One region of the Pantoea sp. SGAir0183 genome, then DNA from elsewhere that is predicted to be linked to it. Evidence: predicted binding sites of a transcription regulator. Region 1 holds the regulator's gene; each other region holds the start of a gene.

Region 1 (8,158 bases):
CAAGCATAGTCGGAGCAATGATTCGGCTGCTTTTGTTCCAGATATTCTGGGTAAAACTCAGCACAACCAGTACGATGCACGGCGGATAAATGGCGGTCAGCACCGGAATCGAGATCTGGATCAGATGACTCAGCCCCAGGTTGGAAACCACCATGGAGAACAGCCCCAGCACAAACACCAGCGTTTTGTATGACAACGGCAGATACTGGGCAAAAAACTCGGCGCAGGCACAGGTCAGGCCCACGGCTGTCACCATACAGGCAATAAAAATCAGCGCGGCAAGGAAGAAGCTGCCCATATCGCCAAAGGTGTGCTGTACGTAGGCATGCAGAATCGCGGCGCCGTTAGCATTTTGATCGACCAGCGCCCCGCTTCCTGCGCCCAGTTTAAACAGGCTCAGGTAGACCAGCGTCAGCCCTACACCCGCGATAATCCCCGCCAGTACCGTATAACGGGTTAACAGTGCCGCGTTATCAATACCGCGTGAACGGGCCGCATTCACAATCACAATCCCGAATACCAGGGCACCCAGCGTATCCATCGTGAGATAGCCGTTCACGAAACCGCTGGAAAACGCAGCGCGCTGGTAGTCGGCGGTGGCCGGAATGGTGCCGCCTGCGGGCCACAGCAGGGCGGCAACGCCGAGCAGCGTCAGGGCGGCAATTTTCAGCGGTGCCAGAATATGCCCGACCGTATCCAGCAGTTTGCCGGGATAGAGCGAAATGCCCATCACCAGCACAAAGTAGATCAGGCTGTAGATGAACAACGGCAATGCACCGTCGCCGGTGATCGGCGCGATCCCGACTTCAAACGACACCGTGGCGGTGCGCGGCGTGGCAAAGAGTGGCCCCACCGCCAGATAGCAGACAGTGGCCAGAACCACCCCGGCAATTTTACCAATCGGTGTACTCAGCGCGTCAATCCCGCCGCCGACGCGCGCCAGCGCAATGACGGTGATGACGGGTAATCCCACAGCGGTAAGCAGAAACCCTAAAGCGGCCACCCAGACATGTTCGCCTGACTGAATACCGACCATAGGAGGAAAGATAATGTTACCCGCACCAACAAACAGGGCAAACGTCATAAAGCCCAGCGCGAGAATGTCTTTAACGGTTAAACGATGTGTCATACGGCCTGTCACTGATGTTGCGATGAAAGATAAGTTTGCGTTGCCCCCTCGCTGCGCTATGACAACGGCTGATCAGACGACAGCAGCGCATTATGCGCAGCGTCCGGTTTAGCGCAGGTGATTTGAGCTGCTTTTTTTCTGTTCACAGAGGGATAAATCGACAACGGCCGTAAGTAAAACGTTTATAGCGAAGAAAGGCAATACGAGATCGGAAAACCAGAGGCTTATTTCGTTATTTAAGTCAAAATTAGTGGATCACATCAATATTAGCAGCAAGCACATCAGATGATGTGCCTTAATAATAAACAGGCCATGGGAAATACCAGCATGCTGACGTCTTTTTATGCACAAGTGGCGCATACATTGCGCCACACTGCGCACTTTTGACGCTTACCAGACCTGATTCGCCACATCCACAACCAGACGAATCTTCTGCCACTGTTCCGCTTCGGTCAGGCTGTTCCCCTCTTCCGTTGAGGCAAAGCCACACTGTGGACTAAGGCAGATCTGGTCAAGGCTGAGGTACTGCGTCGCCTCCTGTAAACGTGCTTTTACCTGATCCACGTCTTCGAGTTCGCCGACCTTGGTGGTAATTAAACCAAGCACCGCCTGCTGATGACCCGGCCGGATAAAACGCAGCGGCTCGAAACCGCCGGAACGGTGGTTATCATATTCCAGGAAAAACGCATCGACATTAACAGTGCCAAACAGGATTTCGGCCACAGGTTCATAGCCGCCTTCTGAAATCCAGGTCGAACGGAAATTGCCGCGGCAGACATGCAGACCGACGGTCAGATCGGCCGGTTTATCCTCCAGCGCTTTATTCAGCACGCGGGCGTACGTTCGGGCCAGCTGCTCGGGATCGTCACCGCGCTCGCGGATCTCACGCTTTTGCTCGTCCGAGCACAGGTAAGCCCACACCGTATCATCCAGTTGCAGATAGCGGCAGCCTGCCGCATAAAAGGCGGCGATTGCGTCTTTGTAAGTCTGTGCCAGATCGTCAAAGTACACATCTAGATCGGGATACACCTCCGCGTCGATCACTTTACGTCCGCCACGGAAATGCAGCACGCTGGGACTGGGAATCGTCATTTTCGCCACGGCATCCCCTGCGATGCCTTGCAAAAAGCGGAAATGATCCAGCATCGGATGCCCGTCAAACCCCAGTTTGCCGGTCACTTTGACACCGTGCGCTTTGGTCTGTACGCCGTTGAACTGAATGCCCTGATCGGCTTCAAAATGTTCCACGCCTTTCAGGCCGTAGAAAAAGTCAAAATGCCACCAGCCGCGACGGAATTCCCCATCCGTGACCACTTTGAGGCCGTTTTCACGCTGTTTTGCCACCACATCACGGATGGCTTCGTTTTCAACCTCACGCAACTCGTCAGCGCTGATTTCCCCCGCCTGGTATTTCTCGCGAGCCTGTTTGATCGCGGCAGGACGAAGAAAGCTGCCAACGGTGTCGGCACGAAACGGGGCGGTTTGTCTTTGCATGATCACTCCTCGTCACGGCCAGATAATTTCGGCCGGGAATAGTTACATAATGTTATTTTAGCCTTCTGGATGGCTAAACGTCTAAATGCAGAGTGACATGCCGTTCTCTCAGCGGCAAACGAATAAAATTCACGTCGCCTGAAAAAAATTCATGTTGCATCGTCGCCGTCGGCTTTTCTGTCAGCGGCCGCAGGACAGACAGCCTGATCGGGCTTACGGGTCCGGAGGCAGGCTGTTTTACGGTGACGCTAACGACGTTTGTTGACGGGCAGGTGGGCGTTATTCGAGCGAAGCGCGAGCCTGAGCAATCTGCGCCGCAGAGAGCGGCAAATACCCGGCCTCGCTGACGCGCTGTTGCCCCTGACTGGAAAGCACCTGTCGTAAAAAGGCATCGACCAGTGGCGGTAAAGGTTTACCTGGCGCTTTATTCACATAGAGATAAAGCGGACGCGACCATGGATAGCGGCCGGTACGGATAGTCTCTGGATCCGGTGCCACCGCGTCGCCGTTTTTGGTCACCACGGGCAGCAACCTGACGCCGCTCAGATGGAAACCAAAACTGGCATAGCCGATGCTGCGGGGATTACCGGCTACGGCCTGTACCACGGCGGCAGAGCCGGGAAACTCGGCCACGTCATTGCGGAAATCGCCCTGACACAGCGCCTGCTGTTTGAAAAAGCCCCATGTTCCCGAGGCGGAGTTACGGCCATAGCGCTGGATGGGACGCTGCTGCCATTCTGTCTGGCGCAGTCCCAGGTCACCCCAGCGTTGTGGAACCTGATGCGCGCCGCAAAGCCGGGTGATGGAAAAAACCGCATCGAGCTGCCGCGGATCAATTTCACGCAGCGGGTTACGTTGATTGACCACCACGACCAGCGCATCCATTGCCACCGGCACGGCCAGCGGCGGATAGCCATAGCGCGCCTCAAAGGCCTGGCGCTCATCAGCCTGCATCGGACGACTCATCGCGCCCAGTTGAACGGCCCCGGCGGTCAACGCAGTGGGCGCGGTAGACGACCCCGAAGCCTGAACCTGAACGTTCACGCCAGGCGCCTGACGGCTAAAGTCATCTCCCCATAACGTCATCAGATAGCCGAGCGTGTCGGAGCCGGCGCTACTGAGATTTCCGGACAGCATGACGGGCTGCGCCTGCCCGAGGGCTGGCAACAGCGAAAAGAACACCAAGAGAAAAGCGCGCATCGTTCCGGTCCGTTCACGATTGATGAACGGCATTCTCCTGCATCCCGTTACTGACAATCAACCTTGGTGCCAGGGTAAATGTAAAACAGGTTTCCTGATGCGGGATGCTGGTGATCTCCAGCCGGGCATTATGGTGACTCAACGCATGTTTGACGATAGCCAGCCCCAGCCCGCTGCCGCCGGTCGCACGTGAACGCGCTTTATCTACACGATAAAAGCGTTCGGTCAGGCGCGGAATATGCTCAGCGGGAATACCGGGACCGTTATCGCAGACCTTAAATACCGCGCCCTGCTTGCTGCGTAACCAACTGATATCAATTCGTGTGCCGTCTGGCGTATGGTTGACCGCGTTGTAGACCAGGTTGGAGATGGCACTGCGCAATTGCTCGTCATTGCCAAACACTTTCAGATGCGGATCGGTGTGAAAATGGATTTGATGTCGCCCGCCGCTCAGCGTTTCCGCTTCATGTTGCAGCAGTTTCAACATGACCGGCACATCAACTTTTTCTTTCATATTGATGACCGGGGCCGCCTCAATACGCGACAGCGTCAGAAGCTGCTTCACCAGGCTGTCCATTCGGCGGGTTTGTTCTGACATGGTGTGCAACGCTTTGTCACGCGAACGTTGATTCATGACCGAGTCATTCATCATCTCCAGATAACCCTGAAGCACCGTCAGCGGCGTGCGAAGCTCGTGACTGACGTTGGCGAAGAAGTTGCGTCGTGCACCTTCCAGCTGGTGCATTTGCGTTACGTCGCGGGCCACCATCAACCACTGGCCTTCGCTGTAGGGCATAACACGAAATTCCATGTGATGCTGGTTATTCAGCACCAGCGTCAGCGGCTTGTCGAAATCGCGCTGACGCAGATAACGTGAAAATTCAGGATAGCGCAGCAGATTAAGGATATTTTGCCCGTTATCTTCGGGCCAGCGCAGCCCGAGGTGCTGCTGTGCCAGGCCATTGCACCAGAAGATGGTGCCCTCTTCCGTTGTCAGGATAACGGCATCCGGCAGCGACTCTGCACCACTGCGAAACCGTTTGATCAGATGACCCAGCTCACGCCGCCGACGTCGGTTGCGCAGCTGCATTTGATACAGACCGTAAAACAGCGGTTCCCAGCTTGCCTGACCGGAAGGCGGGGTCATCGTGCGATCCAGCCACAGCCAGTGCGACAGCCGCATCAGGTTATAAAAATGCCACAGTAAAATACCGACTACGCTGAGTAACAACAGCCACGGCAGATAGCCGAACAACAGGCCGAGTACCAGCGCAGGCAAACACGCCAGCACCAGTTCGGACAATAATCGCTTCCAGGAGAGGCGTTCCAGCACGATTAAAGCTCCGTTTAAAAGCGGGCAGAGAAACGATAACCTGTTCCGCGGACGGTTTGTACCATGCGATCGTGACCGGTCAGTTCCAGCGCTTTGCGCAGACGGCGAATATGCACGTCAACTGTACGATCTTCAACATAGACGTTGGTGCCCCAGACGTGATTCAGTAGCTGTTCACGGCTGTAAACACGTTCAGGATGGGTCATAAAGAAGTGGAGCAGCTTGTACTCTGTCGGCCCCATCTCCAGCGGCGTGGTTTCCGACATCACCCGGTGCGAGGAGGGATCCAGGCTCAGGCCCTGCATTTCAATTACATCTTCGACCGCCATCGGCGAAATGCGACGCATCACAGCTTTGATACGGGCCATGAGCTCTTTCGGGGAAAACGGTTTGGTAATGTAGTCGTCGGCCCCGACTTCCAGGCCACGCACGCGATCTTCCTCTTCGCCACGTGCGGTCAGCATCATGACCGGAATATCACGCGTCATCGCTTCACGTTTAAGGTGTTTGATAAACTGAATGCCGCTGCCGCCAGGTAACATCCAGTCCAGCAGGATAAGGTCAGGCCAGGGTTCAATCAGCTTACTGACGGCGCTGTCATAATCTTCTGCCTCAATCGGCTGATAATCATTTTGTTCCAGAACGAAACATAACATCTCACGGATTGGAGCTTCATCTTCCACAACTAAAATGCGCTTAGCCATTATGACTCCTGCAGGTAGGACGGCTTTCACTGATATTTGCGGCGCCATTATGCGTCAGTTTTGTGACACTTTTATGAAAAAGTTAGCCATAAAAACCGGCCTGCAACAACCATTTATGACAACATGACGACATGTTTTGTGGCTTTAGTGATGGAGCCAGTATAATCGCCGGGCGATTTGTTATGGCAGGGAGTGTTATGCGCATTATCCATACCGCGGACTGGCACCTGGGGCAGTTCTTTTACAACAAAAGCCGGGCCGCTGAGCATCAGGCCTTTCTGGACTGGCTGCTGGCCCGGATTGAAGAGCATCAGGTGGATGCGCTGATTGTGGCGGGTGATTTATTCGATACCGGCACACCGCCCAGCTATGCACGTGAAATGTTCAACCGCTTTGTGGTGGCGTTACAACCCAGCGGCTGTCAGCTGGTGGTGCTGGCAGGAAATCACGATTCGGTGGCGACGCTGAACGAGTCGCGTGAACTGCTCGCCTGCCTGAATACCCGCGTGATTACCACGCCGCAGGACGGGGACGATGTGCTGGTGTTAACGACGCGTCGGGGCGAACCGGGCGCGCTGCTGTGCGCCATTCCTTATTTGCGGCCACGCGATATTATGCGCAGCCAGGCCGGCCAGTCAGGACGCGATAAACAGCGCAGCCTGCTGGAGGCCATTACCGCCCATTATCAGCGCAGCTTTGCTGCCGCGCAGGCGCTGAATCTGGCGCTTCCCATCGTCGCGACCGGCCACCTCACTGCTCTCGGCGTCAGCAAAAGCGACTCAGTGCGCGATATCTACATTGGTACACTGGATGCCTTTCCGGCCTCGGCCTTTCCGCCTGCGGACTATATCGCGCTGGGGCATATTCATCGTGCGCAGCGCGTGGCCGACAGCGATCATATTCGCTACAGCGGTTCGCCGATTCCGCTCAGCTTCGATGAACTGGGCAGCGAAAAAAGTGTGTTCCTGCTGGATTTCAGCCCGTCAGGCCTGACGGTCACGCCCCTGACCATTCCCCTGTTCCAGCCAATGCAGGTCCTGAAAGGCTCGCTGGCGCAAATCACCCGGCAGCTCAGCCAGTTTTCTGCGCCCGACGGGACCAAACCGGTCTGGCTGGATATTGAAGTGACCACGCAGGAATATTTAAGTGATTTGCAGCGCCAGGTAGAAGCGCTGACGGCCTCCCTGCCCGTAGACGTTTTGCTGCTGCGCCGCAGCCGTGAACAGCGCCGGCACAGTCTGGCACAGCTGGATAAAGAAACCCTGAGCGAACTGAATGTGGAAGAAGTGTTTGCCCGACGACTGGCGCTGGATGACGCGCTGGACGCGGATCAGATTGCCCAGACCACCCTGCGGTTTAAACAGACGCTGTCGGATCTGGAGGAACAGCCATGAAAATTCTGACGCTGCGCTTCAAAAATCTTAACGCGCTCAAAGGTGAGTGGTTTATTGATTTTCGCACCGAGCCGTTTGCCAGCAACGGGCTGTTTGCGATTACCGGCGCGACGGGCGCCGGTAAAACCACGCTGCTGGACGCCATCTGTCTGGCACTGTATCACCAGACGCCGCGCCTGGGCGGCATCTCTCAGGGGCATAACCCCCTGATGACACGCGACTGTGCCGAGTGCCTGGCGGAGGTCGAGTTTGAAATTAAAGGCGAAGCCTGGCGGGCATTCTGGAGCCAGAACCGCGCGCGCGGCACCGCTGACGGTAAACTGCAGGCTCCCCGCGTTGAGCTGGCGCGCTGCGCCGATAATCAGATTGTGGCAGATAAAGTGAGCGATAAGCTCAAACTTACGGAAACGCTGAGCGGGCTGGATTTTGCGCGCTTCACCCGCTCAATGATGCTGTCGCAAGGCCAGTTTGCGGCGTTTCTTAACGCCAAAGCCAATGAGCGGGCAGAACTGCTGGAAGAACTGACCGGAACCGAAATTTATGGTCGTCTGTCCATGGCCGTGTTCGAACGCCACAAAGCGGCCAAAACGGCGCTGGAACTGTTACGCAGTCGGGCAGGCGGCATGGCGCTGCTTGATGAGGCAACCCGTACTGCACTGCACCAGCAAAAAAAGGCCCTCAGCGACGCTGAACACCAGCTGACTGCCGCGCTTGCCGTGGCGCAGGCGCAGCAACAGTGGCAGCAACAGCATCAGCAGGCTATTGCGGATACAGAGCAGGCAACCGCGGCCCTCGCAGTGGCAGAGCACGCCAGTCAGGCGGCAGAGCCGGATCGTCAACGTCTGGCGCGCAGTGAACCGGCGGAGAAACTGCGCGGTCCGTTGCAGCAACGTGACAGTCTGCT
Region 2 (8,158 bases), 250 kb from region 1:
TTCGCAGGCAAACAGCGTGCCGGTGCGGCCAAAGCCCGTGGCGATTTCATCAGCGATCAGCAGGATGCCGTAACGATCACACCACTCGCGCACCTTCTGCAGGTAGCGGGGATGGTAAAAACGCATGCCGCCCGCGCCCTGTACGATGGGCTCCAGAATCACCGCGGCCAACTGATGCTGATGCTGTTCGATCAGCCGGGCGAAATCCTGAAAATCTTCTTCATTCCAGGCCGCGTCAAAACCACATTGCGGCGCCTCGGCAAAGTGGTGCTTGGGCAGGTAGCCGCGCCACAGGCTGTGCATGGAATTATCCGGATCGCACACCGACATCGCCGCAAATGTATCACCGTGATAGCCACGCTTGAGGGTTAAGAACTGCTGACGCGTTTCTCCCCGACCCAGCCAGTACTGCAACGCCATCTTCATTGCCACTTCGACGGCAACGGAGCCGGAGTCTGCAAGGAATACGCACGCCAGCGCGTCAGGTGTCATCGCCACTAACTGACGACACAGCGCCACCGCGGCGGGATGCGTAATCCCGCCGAACATCACGTGGGACATCTGGGCCATCTGCTGCTGCAGGGCCTGGTTCAGGCGTGGATGGTTGTAACCATGAATCGCCGCCCACCAGGAGGACATCCCGTCTACCAGTGTGCGCCCATCCGCCAGCTGCAGCGTGTAACCCTGTGCCGCCACGACCGGGTAACAGGGCAACGGTTGCTGCATGGAGGTGTAAGGATGCCAGATATGCTGGCGATCGAATTCGGCGTCCTGAAGCGTAAACATCGTAGTTGTAAACCAAAATAAAAAGATTTAGTTTACAAGTATAACCACGTTAACTGTCGGGATGACACCTTTTTTGGAGTACGTAATGTCACAACGTTGGACGCTAGCCCAGGCACAGGCCCTGTTTGAACGCCCGTTTCTTGAACTGATGTTTGAAGCACAGCAGGTACATCGCCAGCACTTCGATCCGCGCCAGGTTCAGGTCAGCACACTGCTGTCGATTAAAACGGGTGCCTGCCCGGAAGACTGCAAATACTGTCCGCAAAGTGCCCGCTACAAGACCGGGCTGGAATCAGAGCGCCTGATGGAGGTGGATGAGGTCCTGCGTTCGGCGCAAAAAGCGAAAGCGGCCGGATCCAGCCGCTTCTGCATGGGCGCGGCGTGGAAAAACCCCAGCGATCGCGATATGCCTTATCTGGAAAAAATGGTCGAAGGCGTGAAAGCAATGGGCATGGAAACCTGCATGACGCTGGGAACGCTGAGCGACAGCCAGGCCCAGCGTTTAGGTCGCGCCGGGCTGGACTTTTATAACCACAATCTGGATACCTCGCCCGAGTTTTACGGCAACATCATTACCACGCGCAGCTATCAGGAACGACTGGATACGCTGGGCAAGGTGCGCGAGGCTGGTATCAAGGTCTGCTCGGGCGGGATTGTTGGCCTGGGCGAAACGGTTAATGATCGCGCCGGGTTGCTGGTGCAGCTGGCCAACTTACCGACGCCGCCGGAAAGCGTGCCGATCAACATGCTGGTCAAGGTGAAAGGCACCCCGCTGGCAGACAATGACGATGTCGAACCTTTCGATTTTATCCGCACGATCGCCGTCGCCCGCATCATGATGCCTGCCTCCCACGTACGTCTGTCGGCGGGCCGCGAACAGATGAATGAACAAACCCAGGCGATGTGCTTTATGGCCGGGGCTAACTCGATTTTTTACGGTTGCAAGCTGCTGACCACGCCAAACCCGGAAGAAGACAAAGATATGCTGCTGTTCCGCAAGCTCGGACTGAATCCGGAACATACTCAGACCGCCCATGGCGATAATGCGCAACAGCAGCAGCTCAGTGAGCAACTGCTCAATGCCGACACAGAAAAATTCTATAACGCGGCGCTGTAATGGGCTGGCCGCAACGCATACAGCAGGCGCTCGCGCAACGCCGTGCTGAAGAGGGCTGGCGCGAACGGCGCGTGGTTGACGCCAGTCAGACGCGCCTGATCCGCTATGCAGGCCGGGATTATCGTCACTTTTCCAGTAATGATTATCTTGGGTTAAGCCAGCATCCGGCGGTGATTGCCGGATGGCAACAGGGCGCGGCACTGGCCGGGGCGGGGGCAGGCGCATCCAGCCATGTCACCGGTTTCCAGGCTCTTCATGCCACCCTGGAAGCGCAACTGGCCGGGTGGCTGGGTTATCCCCGGGCATTACTGTTTATTTCCGGCTTTGCCGCCAACCAGGCGGTCATTCACCTGCTCGCCGGGAAAAACGATCGCATTCTTGCTGACAAGCTGAGCCATGCCTCGTTGCTGGATGCTGCAAGTCACAGCCCTGCGCAACTGCGTCGTTTCGCCCATAACGATCCGGACAGTCTGGCTGTGCGGCTGAGTGCGCCCTGTGAAGGGCAAACGCTGGTGGTCACGGAAGGGATCTTCAGCATGGATGGTGACAGCGCGCCGTTACAGACGCTGGCGGCGCAGTCGCGTGAGGCAGGGGCCTGGTTACTGGTTGACGATGCGCACGGCATTGGCGTCACAGGTGAGCAGGGGCGCGGCAGCTGTTGGCAACAGGGCATTAAGCCCGAACTGCTGGTGGTCACCTTCGGTAAAGCCTTTGGCGTCAGCGGCGCGGCATTGCTGTGTGATGACGCGACGGCCGACTATTTTGTGCAGTTTTCGCGCCACCTCATCTACTCAACCGCCATGCCGCCAGCACAGGCCAGCGCGTTACTGGCCGCCCTGAAACAGGTGCAGGCAGGCGATGGACTGCGCCAGCGCCTGAGCCGCAACATTGCCCATTTCCGCCGGGGCGCCTCCTCCTTGCCCTGGTCGCTTATGCCGTCATCCAGCGCCATCCAACCGTTACTTGTTGGCGATAACGCCCAGGCGATGGCCTTGTCGGCCCGTTTAGCCGAAGCCGGTTGCTGGGTCAGCGCGATTCGTCCGCCTACCGTACCGCCGGGCACGGCACGTTTGCGCATCACGCTGACCGCCGCGCATCAGCCAGACGATATTGATGTCCTGCTGGAGGCACTTCATGACGCTGCACATTGATAAACGTGCCGTAGCCAGAGCCTTTGGGCGCGCGGCGTCGTGTTACGACAGGCATGCCGAACTGCAACGGATGAGCGGGGATGCGCTGCTGGCATGGGTGCCAGCCCAAACCGGTCCACAGGTGCTGGATGCGGGCTGTGGCACCGGCTGGTACAGCCGGCTATGGCGCGACCGTGGGAAACAGGTCATGGCGCTGGATCTGTCGCCGCAGATGTTGCATCAGGCCCGGCAAAACGCGGTGGCGCATCATTATCTGGCGGGCGACATCGACGCACTGCCGTTGGCCGATCAGAGCATTGACCTGTTATGGAGCAATCTGGTGGTGCAATGGAGCGATGATTTACCGGCCGCGCTCAGGCAGTTTACGCGGGTGCTGAAACCCGGCGGCTGTATGCTGTTTTCAACGCTGAGCGCGGGATCGCTGCATGAGGTTCACGAGGCCTGGTCGCATCTTGACGCGCATGTGCACGCCAACCGCTTTCTGCCGGCGCAGGCGATCGCCGCGGCCTGTGCTACACAACGGCTGCGCTGTCACGCGCAAACCGTCACCCTGCATTTTCCCGATGCGCTCAGCGCCATGCGCTCTCTGAAGGGCATTGGCGCAACGCATCTGCATGCCGGACGGGCCGATTATGTGCTGACGCGTCGCCGTCTGGCACAGCTTGAAGCCCACTGGCCACGGGACGAACAGGGTTTCCGCCTCAGTTATCATTTGATGTATGGAGTAAGTGAATCATGACACGCTGGTTTATCACCGGTACCGATACTGAAGTCGGTAAAACCGTTGCCAGTAGCGCCCTGCTGCAGGCGGCGAGCGCAGCAGGCTACCGCTGTGCGGGCTACAAACCGGTGGCCTCGGGCTGTACGTTAACCGCAGAAGGCATCCGTAACAGCGATGCGCTGGCGCTGCAACGTTACAGCAGTGTGCCGCTCTGCTATGAGCAGGTGAATCCGCTGGCCTTTATGGAGCCGACATCGCCGCATATCGTCAGCGCAGAGGAAGGCAGGCCAATTACCTTTTCAACGCTATCGGCAGGGCTTCGCGAGCTGGAGCCGCTGGCTGACTGGATTCTGATTGAAGGCGCGGGCGGCTGGTATACGCCGCTGTCTGAAACGCAAACCTATGCCGACTGGGTTGAGACTGAACGGCTACCGGTGATTTTGGTGGTGGGTGTAAAACTGGGCTGTCTTAATCATGCCATGCTGACCGCCGAGGCGGTAAGGGCGCGTGGACTGCGACTGGCTGGCTGGATTGCCAACACGGTTCAGCCGCCCGGCCAGCGTTATCAGGCATACCTTACGGCCCTGAAGGAGCGCCTGCCCGCGCCTTGTCTAGGTGTCATTCCCTGGTTAGCGGATGACAGCCAGCAGGCGGACTGTGGTCACTATCTGACGCTACCGGATTAATCACGCCATCGTCAGCCATTTATCGAGCGTACCGTCATCCAGCAGGGTGACGTTACCCTGCGCCACATTACGCCCGCGATGCAACAGCAAAAAGCTGTCAGCGACGCGCCGAATCAGGGAAACCCGCTGCTCCAGCAGCAGAATCGTCAGGCCGTACTCCCGGTTAAGACGCCGAATCAGGTTACCCATCTCTTCTTCCAGCCAGGGCGCCATGCCATCGGCGGGCTCATCCAGAATCAGCAGGCGTGGCTGTAATACCAGCGCGCGGGCAAGGGCCAGTTGCTGCTGCTGGTAAACCGGCAAATCCCCGCTGCGCTGTTGACGCAGCGAATAGAGAGCCGGCAGAAGATCAAAAATCATTTCCGGAATAGGCCGGTGATTTTCGCGCGATTCAGCGCCTGCCAGCAGGGCAATCAGTAAGTTATCTTCTACGCTCATCTGCGTGAAAATATGTCGTCCCTGTGGCACGTAACCAATGCCCTGGCGTGCACGTTGATCGGCAGGCTGCGACAGCAAATCCTCTGGCGGCGAGCCATCCTGCTGCCAGCTAATCGTGCCGCTGTTGATGGGAAGCTTACCCATGATGCAGTTCACCAGCGTGGTTTTTCCCATGCCGGGACGTCCCAGTATGCCGGTACAGGTGCCGGGGGGCAGGTCAAGGTCCACATTCCAGAGAATATGATTTTTTCCGTAAAACTGATTCACCGACCGTAAACTTAGCATCTGACGCGCTCCTTCCAGATAATTAACCTGAATGTTTTGCTGCTCATAACGGGTAAATCGCACTACCAGAATAGCAGGGCTATGACTGCTGCTGTGGCGCATGACATCCTGATCACAGAGCATGCAATTACCGGGCCAGAGTCGGAGTGAACGAAGTTTGCGCGCTTAACATGCGGAATTTTGACGGTTTAAATATAAGCAAAAGTGAACAATTGACGGGCGGGACGACTGCGTAGCGCGATGAGGGTGCAGGAAAAATGAGCGTCAGGTGCAGTTGCCCATAAATGGCGCAGGCAGTCTGCTGTAAAAAACAGCAACCTGAAAAGCCAGACGATCAACGTTGAATGCGCGCCATGCATTGCGCTAAAACAACGCTATTGGCGTTAAAAATTTCGCTAAAAAAAATTTTTTTTCATCAAAACGCGGCGGCAGAAAAAATTATGCACAGCCGATATTCCAAGGCCTCTCATCAGTTATCCACTATTCCTGTGGATAACCTTGTGCATTAGATAATGAAAACAGGTTAGAAGCGAGGAAATACGCGGCCTGGTCACGTAATGATGACAATCTGGGCTTTTTTTACTTACTATTAAAAATCAGTGTGTTAGTAAAAAACAAGCCTGCCGGATTGGACGCGATTCATCAAACTGCAATTTTATGACACAGGCTTGACAAATGTTAAATCAATACGTGGCTTGGGGATAACCTTGCGCAACAAAAACGGGTGTTTGCCTGGGCAAAAGTGCCAGAGTCAAGTAAAACCTGACGACAATACTGTGCATCATCACTGGTATTATATCCAGTATTTTTTTCTGGCAAAATTGCCATAGCAGAGTAAAATAATGGGCTGCCCGCCGTCTTTCTTCTGCAGGAACCGCATTCATGAGTAAAGATTTTAAACTGAACTCCGCTTTCAAGCCTTCTGGCGATCAGCCGGAAGCGATCCGCCGTCTGGAAGCCGGACTGGAAGACGGCCTGGCGCATCAGACGCTGTTAGGCGTAACCGGATCGGGTAAAACCTTTACCGTTGCTAACGTTATTGCCGACCTGAATCGTCCTACCATGGTGCTGGCTCCTAATAAGACGCTGGCGGCGCAACTGTATGGCGAGATGAAGGAGTTCTTTCCCGAAAACGCCGTAGAGTTTTTTGTCTCGTACTATGACTACTACCAGCCCGAAGCTTACGTGCCCAGTTCGGATACCTTTATCGAAAAGGATGCGTCGGTTAACGAACATATCGAGCAAATGCGCCTCTCCGCGACGAAAGCGTTGCTGGAAAGGCGCGACGTGATTGTCGTGGCCTCTGTGTCTGCCATCTACGGCCTGGGCGATCCCGATCTGTATCTGAAAATGATGCTGCACTTAACGCGCGGCATGATAATCGATCAGCGCAGCATCCTGCGTCGCCTGTCGGAGTTACAGTACACGCGTAACGATCAGGCGTTTCAGCGCGGGACGTTCCGGGTCCGGGGCGAAGTCATTGATATCTTCCCGGCCGAATCTGACGATATGGCCCTGCGGGTTGAATTATTCGATGAAGAGGTGGAGCGGCTGTCCCTGTTTGACCCGCTTACCGGTCAGGTCGAATCGGTGGTGCCGCGCTTTACCATTTACCCTAAAACGCACTACGTTACGCCGCGTGAGCGTATCCTGCAGGCCATGGAAGACATCAAGGTTGAACTGGCCGAACGGCGCAAGATCCTGCTGGAAAACAACAAACTGCTGGAAGAGCAGCGTATTACCCAACGGACGCAGTTTGACCTTGAAATGATGGGGGAGCTGGGATACTGCTCAGGTATCGAAAACTACTCCCGCTATCTGTCTGGCCGCGGACCGGGGGAAGCGCCGCCGACCTTATTTGACTATCTGCCGGCGGATGGCCTGCTGGTTGTCGATGAGTCGCACGTAACCATTCCGCAGATTGGCGGCATGTACCGCGGGGACAGGGCGCGTAAAGAGACGTTAGTCGAATATGGCTTCCGCCTGCCTTCGGCGCTGGACAACCGCCCCATGAAATTTGAAGAGTTCGAGGCGTTGGCCCCTCAGACCATTTATGTCTCCGCCACGCCAGGCAAATACGAGCTGGAAAAATCGGGCGATGAGGTGATCGATCAGGTGGTGCGTCCGACGGGGCTGCTGGATCCGATCCTTGAGGTGCGGCCCGTGGCGACTCAGGTGGACGATTTGCTGTCAGAGATCCGCCAGCGCGTTAACGTCAATGAACGCGTACTGGTCACGGTGCTCACCAAACGCATGGCCGAAGACCTGACGGAGTACCTGGAAGAACACGGTGAAAAGGTGCGCTATCTGCACTCTGACATCGATACCGTCGAGCGCATGGAAATTATTCGCGACCTGCGCCTGGGCAAATTTGATGTGCTGGTGGGCATCAACCTGCTGCGAGAAGGGCTGGATATGCCGGAAGTCTCGCTGGTGGCCATTCTGGATGCCGATAAAGAGGGGTTCCTGCGTTCCGAGCGCTCCCTGATCCAGACCATCGGGCGCGCTGCACGTAACATCAATGGTAAAGCGATCCTCTACGGCGATAAGATCACGCCTTCCATGGCGCGCGCCATTGAAGAAACTGAGCGCCGTCGTGAGAAGCAGCAGCGCTACAACGAAGAGAATGGCATCGTACCGCAGGGCCTGAATAAGAAAATCACCGATATTCTGGAACTGGGCAATAACGTGGTGAAAACGCGGGGTAAAGCCAAACCCGGCAAGCGCAACGCCGCCGAGACAGAGACGGATTACCTGGCGTTGTCACCGCAGGCGTTGCAGAAAAAGATCCACGAACTGGAAGGGCAGATGCAGCAGCATGCGCAAAACCTGGAGTTCGAACAGGCTGCTGGCCTGCGCGATCAGCTCCAGGAACTGCGCACGCTGTTTATCGCGGTGTCCTGAGTCAGTTAAACCGCTGAATGGCGTGCTCCAGCGCGCCGCGCAGCAGCTGGCGGTCGTGACGATATTTAAT
Region 3 (8,158 bases), 940 kb from region 1:
CGGCGACCGCCGACGAAACCACCCGCCTTGATATCGTCAACCTGCTGCATATGCAGGACCCGCTGATTCAAATCAGCAGTTTTGATCGACCTAATATACGCTATACGCTGGTGGAAAAATTCAAACCCACCGAACAGTTACTGCGTTACGTACAGGATCAGCGGGGCAAGTGCGGCATCATTTACTGCAACAGCCGGGCAAAAGTTGAGGACACGGCCGCGCGCCTGCAGAGCCGCGGTCTCAGCGTGGGTGCCTATCATGCCGGTATCGACAGCGCGCAGCGCGCCCGCGTGCAGGAAGCGTTTCAGCGCGACGATCTGCAAATTGTGGTCGCCACCGTGGCGTTTGGCATGGGCATTAACAAACCCAATGTGCGGTTTGTGGTCCATTTCGACATTCCCCGCAATATCGAATCCTACTATCAGGAAACCGGCCGTGCGGGTCGTGATGGCCTGCCTGCGGAAGCGATGATGCTTTATGATCCTGCAGATATGGCCTGGTTACGTAAATGTCTCGAAGAGAAACAGCCCGGCCCGCTGCAGGACATAGAGCGGCATAAATTGAATGCCATGAACGCCTTTGCTGAAGCGCAGACCTGTCGCCGTCTGGTGCTGCTGAACTACTTTGGTGAAGGGCGGCAGCAACCTTGTGGTAACTGCGATATCTGTCTCGATCCGCCTAAGCGCTATGACGGTCTGGTTGAAGCCCAGAAAGCGCTTTCGAGTATTTACCGTGTCGGCCAGCGCTTTGGCATGGGTTACATCGTTGAAGTTTTGCGCGGCGCGAACAATCATCGTATCCGTGAACAGGGTCACGACAAGCTGCCGGTTTATGGGCTGGGTAAAGAGAACAGCCATGAGCATTGGGTGAGTGTGCTGCGTCAGCTGATTCATCTGGGGTTAGTCACCCAAAATATTGCCATGCATTCTGCACTGCAACTTACCGAAGCGGCCCGACCGGTGCTGCGCGGTGAAGTCCCGCTGATGCTGGCGGTACCACGGCTCATTACAACCAGACCGAAAAGTAGCAGTTCGGCAAAAGTCTACGGGGGTAACTATGACCGTAAGCTGTTTGCCAAACTCCGCAAGCTGCGTAAGGCGATAGCGGATGAAGAGAACATTCCACCCTATGTGGTCTTTAACGACGCCACATTGCTGGAGATGGCGGAACAGATGCCGGTCAGTGCGTCAGACATGTTGAGCGTGAATGGGGTCGGTCACCGTAAACTCGAACGTTTCGGTAAGCCCTTTTTGCTGATGATTAAAGAGCATCTTGATGAAGAGTAAAGAGGCATTACCATGTTGATATTGTTTGGCACGATTGCGTTGGTCCACCTTGTTGCGCTCATGAGCCCCGGCCCGGATTTCTTTTTCGTTTCGCAAACGGCGGCCAGCCGTTCGCGCAAAGAAGCGATGTTGGGTGTGTTGGGCATTACGCTGGCGGTCATGATCTGGGCAGCGGTGGCGTTAATGGGCCTGCATTTGATCCTGCAAAAAATGGCCTGGCTGCATCAAATCATCATGGTCGGTGGCGGGCTTTACCTGTTATGGATGGGATGGCAGCTGATCCGTTCCGCGCGTCAACGTCATAAGCAGCCGGTACAGCAGGAGCCTGTCGTCGATCTGCCAAAGAAAGGCATGAGCTTTATCAAAGGGTTGTTAACCAATCTCTCTAACCCCAAAGCGGTGATCTATTTTGGTAGCGTCTTCTCATTATTTATCGGTAACGATGTCGGTGGGCTGGAGCGCTGGGGATTGTTTGTGTTGATTAGCGTCGAAACCTTTGCATGGTTTTCTCTGGTCGCCGCAATTTTTGCTTTGCCATGGATGCGGGATAAATATCAGCGTGCCGCGAAGTGGGTGGATGGCATGGCGGGCGTACTGTTCGCCGGATTTGGCATTCATCTTATCCTGTCACGCTAAGGTCGCCAGACCGGCTTTATGCGGCCGCCGACAGTATGCTCTGTCGTGCGGCTGCAGGTGTACATCAGGCCATTCGCCTTGCGCTGGCCAGCAGTCCGCCAATCGCAATAAATAATCCCCCGAAAATACGGTTCATCAGCTTCATCTGTTTAGGGCCTTTGATCCAGCCCGCAATGCGCGTCGCTAAGGTGGCGTAACCAATCATCACCACGATATCCACCAGTACGGTGGTTATGCCCAGAACCAGATACTGCAGCATAAGGGGTTGATGAGGAAGGATAAACTGCGGAAACAGCGCGGCCAGAAACACAATACTTTTGGGATTGGTGAGGTTCACCATGACAGCCCGTTTAAACAGGCGGCGACGCGGCATCGCTTTTGACATCGCGTTGAGATCAATGGCGCCGGCAGCCCGCCACTGTTGAATACCCAGCCAGACCAGATAGCCGGCACCGGCCCATTTCAGAATCTCAAACGCCAGCAGCGACTGAGAAAACAGCGCGCCAAGACCCACCCCTACCAGGGCGATATGCAGCGCGAGCCCTACCTGCAGCCCGGAGATGGAGGCGACGGCACCACGATAACCGTGGCTGATGCCGGTGCTCATGGTGTTAATCGCGCCTGAGCCGGGTGAGAGGCTCAGAATTGTGGTGGTAAGAAGGTAGGTCAGCCACCATTCGATGGTCATGGGTTGTACTCCCGGTCTCGTCTGAAGTGTGACACAATACGCCAGAATGCTGCGCAGAGCCATGGACATCATGCGGCCGTTCAGACTCTTTTTTTCCGGCAATCAGGAGGGCGGATGAAGCAACACAGGGCAAGCTGGCTGCGACGCGAAAAGGCCTTTGCCGCCTTTGCTACTGGTCCACTGCTTGATTTCTGGCACAGCCGTGAAGAGTGCGAATTCACTGGCGTTGGAAACCTGACATTGCGCTATGTCCGGTTCATTTCACCGCAACATAAACGCGTCATCCTTATCGTGCCGGGGCGCATCGAAAGCTACGTTAAGTATCCCGAACTGGCTTACGATCTTTTTCACTGCGGCTTTGATGTGATCGTGCTCGATCATCGCGGTCAGGGGCGATCGGATCGTCTGCTGGATGACTCTCACCGCGGGCATGTGGTGGAGTTCAGCCATTATGTTGATGACCTCGAAACGCTTTATCTCAAAGAGATTGTGAGCCGTCATTATCAGCAGCGCTATGCACTGGCTCATTCGATGGGCGGCGCGATTTTGACGCTCTTCCTGGCGCGTCAGCCCGGTGCATTTCATGCCGCCGCGCTGGTGGCTCCCATGTTTGGGATTGCGTTGCCGTTACCCGCTTTTCTGGCGCATAAGATTCTTGACTGGGCGGAAAAGCGCCCCGCTGTGCGTGAGGGTTATGCATTAGGCACAGGGCGCTGGCGGGCGCACCCTTTCGGCATCAACCGGTTAACGCACAGCCATGAGCGCTACCGCCGCAGTCTGCGTTTTTATGCGGATGATCCGGCTATTCGCGTGGGCGGACCTACGTATCACTGGGTCAGAGAAGGGATTCATGCCGGGCGCAATATTCTGAGCCAGGTGGATAACATTACGACTCCGTTGCTGGTGCTGCAGGCCAGTGAAGACAGCGTGGTGGATAATCGCTCGCAGGATCTGTTTTGTGACGCGATGGCGGCAGCCGGTCACCCCTGTCAGGGCCGGACACCGCAGGTTATCAGCGGCGCGCGCCACGAGATCCTGTTTGAAAAGGACAGCATGCGCGCCGAAGCGCTCAATACCATCGTCGATTTCTTTTTATCGCAGCATTAGTTCGCAATTTACATTACCGGCTACGGCCAACCGACACCGATACCCGAGGTTTTCATGTACCACATTGTTGTGTCCGATCTGGATGGCACACTGCTTTCTCCCGAACATCGCCTGACCGCCAATGCGCGCGAAACGCTTCAGCAACTGGTCGCGCAGGGCATTCACTTTATTTTTGCCACAGGCCGTCATCACATCGATGTCGGGCAAATGCGTGACAAGCTGGGGATTCCGGCTTACATGATTACGTCAAACGGCGCGCGCGTTCACAATCCGGCAGGGGAGCTGGTTTTTAGCCACAATCTGGACGCGGACATCGCCCACGATCTGTTTGGTCTGCAGTATCATCATCCGGACGTGCTGACGCATGTTTATCGCGACGATGAGTGGTTTGTCAGCCGCTGCAGTCCGGCGGAGAAGGATTATTTTCGCGAGTCCGATTTTCACTATCAGGTTTATGAGCCGGGCATGCTGCCGACGGATGGCATCAGCAAAGTCTTTTTTACCTGTGAAGAACCGGAACACCTTGTCCCTATGGAGCAGGCCATCGAAGCACGCTGGGGCGACAGGGTTAACGTGAGTTTTTCGCTGCCGACCTGCCTCGAAGTGATGGCAGGCGGCGTGTCAAAAGGCCATGCCCTGGAAGCGGTGGCAAAACAGTTAGGCTTTACGCTTAAAGACTGTATTGCGTTTGGTGATGGTATGAATGATGTCGAAATGCTGAGTATGGCAGGCAAAGGCTGCATTATGGCTAACGCCCATCAGCGTCTGAAAGACACCTTACCTGAACTGGAAGTGATTGGCAGTAATGCCCAGGATGCCGTCCCGGAGACGCTGAGAACACTCTATCTGTCGTAATCCGAAAAGAAGGCCGGTAAGCCGGCCTTCTGGCAAATCCGTTATGCCCTTTTTTGCTTATGCCGGTGCTCACTGATCATGGTTAACAGCAGCAGCACTACCGCCATAACGGCGCCGGCAATCATCACGATGAATCCGCCATCCCAGCCGAAATAATCGACGGTATAACCCACAATGGCGCTGGCCGCGACTGAGCCACCCAGATAACCGAACAGCCCCGTAAACCCGGCAGCCGTGCCAGCCGCTTTTTTGGGTGCCAGCTCCAGCGCATGCAGACCAATGAGCATTACCGGTCCATAAATCAGAAAGCCAATCGCGATCATGCAGGCCATGTCCACACCGGGATTGCCCGGCGGATTTAGCCAGTAGATGACGGTAGCAGCGGTAACCAGCGTCATAAAAAACACCCCTGTCGCACCACGGTTGCCGCGAAAGACCTTGTCTGACATCCAGCCGCACAACAGCGTACCGGGAATGCCCGCATACTCATAAAAGAAGTAGGTCCAGGAGGACTTATCAAGCGTGAAATGCTTTACTTCTTTCAGGTAGGTCGGTGACCAGTCGAGGATGCCGTAACGCAGCAGGTAGACAAACACATTTGCCAGAGCGATGTACCACAGCAGTTTGTTGGGCAGGACATACTTCATAAAGATTTGTCTGGCAGTGAACTCTTCCTCATGACTTTCGTTGTAATCCACCGGATAGTCGTTTTTATAGGCCTCAATCGGCGGTAATCCACAAGATTGCGGCGTATCGCGCATCAGGGCAAAGGCCAGAATCGCAATGGCGATCGCCCCGAAGGCGGGCATATATAGCGCGGCTTTCCAGTCGTTGAACCACGCCATCCCCAGCAGAAACAGCAGGGGCGGAATCCCGCCGCCGACGTTATGCGCACAGTTCCACACAGAAACGATGCCGCCGCGCTCCTTTTGTGACCACCAGTGGACCATAGTGCGTCCGCAGGGCGGCCAGCCCATTCCCTGAAACCAGCCACAGATGAACAGCAGTACGAACATCACCATAATGCTGGAGGTTGCCCAGGGCACAAACCCCATAATCAGCATTACAGCAGCCGCCAGCGTTAAGCCGGCAGGTAAGAAGACCCGTGGATTCGACCGGTCTGACACCGAACCCATAATAAATTTGGAAAAGCCATAGGCGATGGAGATGCCTGAAAGCGCAAAACCCAGATCGCCGCGTGAGAAGCCTTGTTCAACCAGGTAGGGCATCGCCAGGGCGAAATTCTTTCGAACCAGATAGTAGGCCGCATAGCCAACGAAAATTCCGATAAAGATTTGCCAGCGCAGGCGACGGTAGCGTGGATCGATACGATGATCTTCGACCCGGGGCTGGTGTGGTGCAGGTTTAAAAATACTCAACATAGCGGCGGCCCTCCAGGGCGCATTATGATTTTGATTCCCGGCAGGTTGGGCAAAACTCAAGAAAACGGCGATCGGGATGCGCCATTTCGCGCAGAGAATAGACAGAGATACATGGCTTTACTGTGATGAATGACAAATATGTTACAGATTTATGACAATCTGGCGCAAAAAGCTCAGGCCGATGCGCTGATGCGCACATTTTTCTGCTGACAGGATATGCCCGATGAGAAGATAAAAAGCCTGACCGGCAGATTAATGCGTAACTGCCTGGTTAATGCACAGATGTCAACCAGATAAATCTCCCTGCTGTGCGGACATTGTTTACACTGTCGCTCTGTTTATTTCGGGGTTGTTACCGTGCTTTTATTGATTGTTACTACCATTCTGTGGGCTTTTTCATTCAGCCTGATTGGCGAGTATCTTGCCGGTCAGGTTGACAGCTGGTTTTCGGTGCTGATGCGCCTGGCGCTGGCGGCCGTGGTATTTTTGCCTTTCCTGCGCTGGCGCGGCTATCGCCCCTCTACGCTCCTGCTGTATATGCTGGTAGGCATGCTGCAACTGGGCATCATGTATTTACTGAGTTTCGAAGCCTATCTCTATCTGAGCGTGTCTGAATTCCTGCTGTTTACCGTGATGACGCCGCTGTACGTCACGTTGATCTACGACGTGATCAGTCGACGGCCTCTGCGCGCAGGGTACATTTTCAGTGCGTTGCTGGCTGTGGCGGGCGCGGCAATCATTCGTTATGACAAAGTCAGCGATAACTTCTGGTTCGGCCTGTTGCTGGTACAGTTAGCCAATATTTGCTTTGCAGCAGGTATGGTGGGCTACAAACGTTTGCAGGAAACCCGTCCTGTGCCGCAGCACACGGCCTTTTCGTGGTTCTATCTGGGCGCGGTGCTGATTGCGGTGGTGGCCTGGGCCGTCTGGGGCAACCCGCATAAACTCCCGACCACCTCACTGCAGTGGGGCATTCTGGTCTGGCTGGGCGTGGTGGCGTCCGGACTGGGTTACTTTATGTGGAACTACGGTGCTACGCAGGTCGATGCTGGCACGTTGGGCATCATGAACAACATGCATGTGCCGGCAGGCTTGCTGGTCAACCTGGCGATATGGCAGCAAAAGCCACACTGGCCAAGCTTTATTGCCGGTGCGCTCGTGATAGTAGCGTCCTTGTGGGTCCATAAGCGCTGGGTGGTCGGTAAGAACAATCAACAGTGAAGAAACAAGGCATCGCCGCGCATCGACGCCAAAAGTAGCAGGCCGCTCAGTCTGTTGCGATCCCATGGCGGACGGGGCGCGCGTCGGCAGAAGGCGAGCAAGACGACGTCTGCTCGCCCGGCAGAGCGGACCGCATTGTTATCCCGGTGCGCTTTCTCCGGCGGGACGAGCGTAAGTCGGCGGCTGGTTTAAGCGGGCTTAACTGGCGCAGGGCGATGAATCATCGTCAGCCCCTTGAGGAAATTACGCAGAATCTGGTCACCGCATTCACGATAGTTTTTGTGATCCGGTTTACGGAAGATCGCGCCAATCTCTGCCTGAGACACGGTGAAGTTGGCTTTTTTCAGGATATCAGGGATGTCGGTCGTTTTCAGGTCAAATGCAATACGCAGCTTTTTCATGAAAATGTTGTTATTCATCTTACGCTCGATGGAAGGCGCAGGGGCATCCTCACTTTTCCCACGGCGATGAAAGATTAAGCCATTCAGGAAATAGCCCATCAGGACATCGGGGCAGGGGCGAAATGCCGCATCCTCATCTTTTTTCAGCCAACTGGTGATATCGGCCTGAGGAACCTCGCACTCCGCTAAGGCAAAAATCGCCACCATTTTGGCATCGTTCAGATCGAGCATATAGCGCACGCTGCGCAAAATATCGTTGTTAGTCATGGTGAGATCGTCTCAAGGTCAGTCAACAGGCTGCGCATTATAGGGGATTTTGCCCGCCGCCGCGCAGCTTTGTCGCTCATGCGGCTAAACGGCTGCAGGATGCGCGGCATTCCTGACAAAAGGCAAATGTTCACAGGCATGCTGACGGGCAAAATGGATAAAGGCTTCCAGCACAGGCTGACGCTGCTCGCCGTCACGCACGGCGGCATAAAGCCGACTCCATAATCCCTCTCCCAGTGTTTTCGTGATCACTAACCCCTGTTTTTCAAAGCTCTCCACTACCCAGTGTGGCAGCGCGGCAATGCCCATGCGCGC

What was found. The regulator PhoB, encoded in region 1, activates phosphate uptake and scavenging genes when phosphate is short. The targets are predictions, from matches to a motif close to CTGTCATAAAACTGNCNNAT.
Region 2: the regulator PhoB is predicted to act here: its motif matches at 5,829-5,848, upstream of uvrB (excinuclease ABC subunit UvrB).
Region 3: the regulator PhoB is predicted to act here: its motif matches at 6,093-6,112, upstream of glpT (glycerol-3-phosphate transporter).

The regions. Positions count from the first base shown of each region.
Region 1 covers NZ_CP028053.1:3,314,169-3,322,326, forward strand. Annotated here, with positions in the region: gene brnQ (branched-chain amino acid transport system II carrier protein) at 1-1,129, opposite strand, end outside; gene C1N59_RS15495 (cobalamin-independent methionine synthase II family protein) at 1,520-2,623, opposite strand; gene C1N59_RS15500 (PstS family phosphate ABC transporter substrate-binding protein) at 2,903-3,823, opposite strand; gene phoR (phosphate regulon sensor histidine kinase PhoR) at 3,837-5,156, opposite strand; gene phoB (phosphate response regulator transcription factor PhoB) at 5,171-5,860, opposite strand; gene sbcD (exonuclease subunit SbcD) at 6,058-7,254, shown strand; gene C1N59_RS15520 (SbcC/MukB-like Walker B domain-containing protein) at 7,251-8,158, shown strand, end outside.
Region 2 covers NZ_CP028053.1:3,063,060-3,071,217, reverse strand. Annotated here, with positions in the region: gene bioA (adenosylmethionine--8-amino-7-oxononanoate transaminase) at 1-786, opposite strand, end outside; gene bioB (biotin synthase BioB) at 872-1,903, shown strand; gene bioF (8-amino-7-oxononanoate synthase) at 1,903-3,054, shown strand; gene bioC (malonyl-ACP O-methyltransferase BioC) at 3,038-3,793, shown strand; gene bioD (dethiobiotin synthase) at 3,790-4,461, shown strand; gene C1N59_RS14225 (ABC transporter ATP-binding protein) at 4,462-5,184, opposite strand; gene uvrB (excinuclease ABC subunit UvrB) at 6,067-8,088, shown strand; gene yvcK (gluconeogenesis factor YvcK family protein) at 8,090-8,158, opposite strand, start outside.
Region 3 covers NZ_CP028053.1:4,258,545-4,266,702, reverse strand. Annotated here, with positions in the region: gene recQ (ATP-dependent DNA helicase RecQ) at 1-1,286, shown strand, start outside; gene rhtC (threonine export protein RhtC) at 1,299-1,922, shown strand; gene rhtB (homoserine/homoserine lactone efflux protein) at 1,987-2,610, opposite strand; gene pldB (lysophospholipase L2) at 2,725-3,717, shown strand; gene yigL (sugar/pyridoxal phosphate phosphatase YigL) at 3,772-4,572, shown strand; gene glpT (glycerol-3-phosphate transporter) at 4,614-5,954, opposite strand; gene C1N59_RS19820 (carboxylate/amino acid/amine transporter) at 6,312-7,175, shown strand; gene C1N59_RS19815 (YehS family protein) at 7,364-7,843, opposite strand; gene metR (HTH-type transcriptional regulator MetR) at 7,928-8,158, opposite strand, start outside.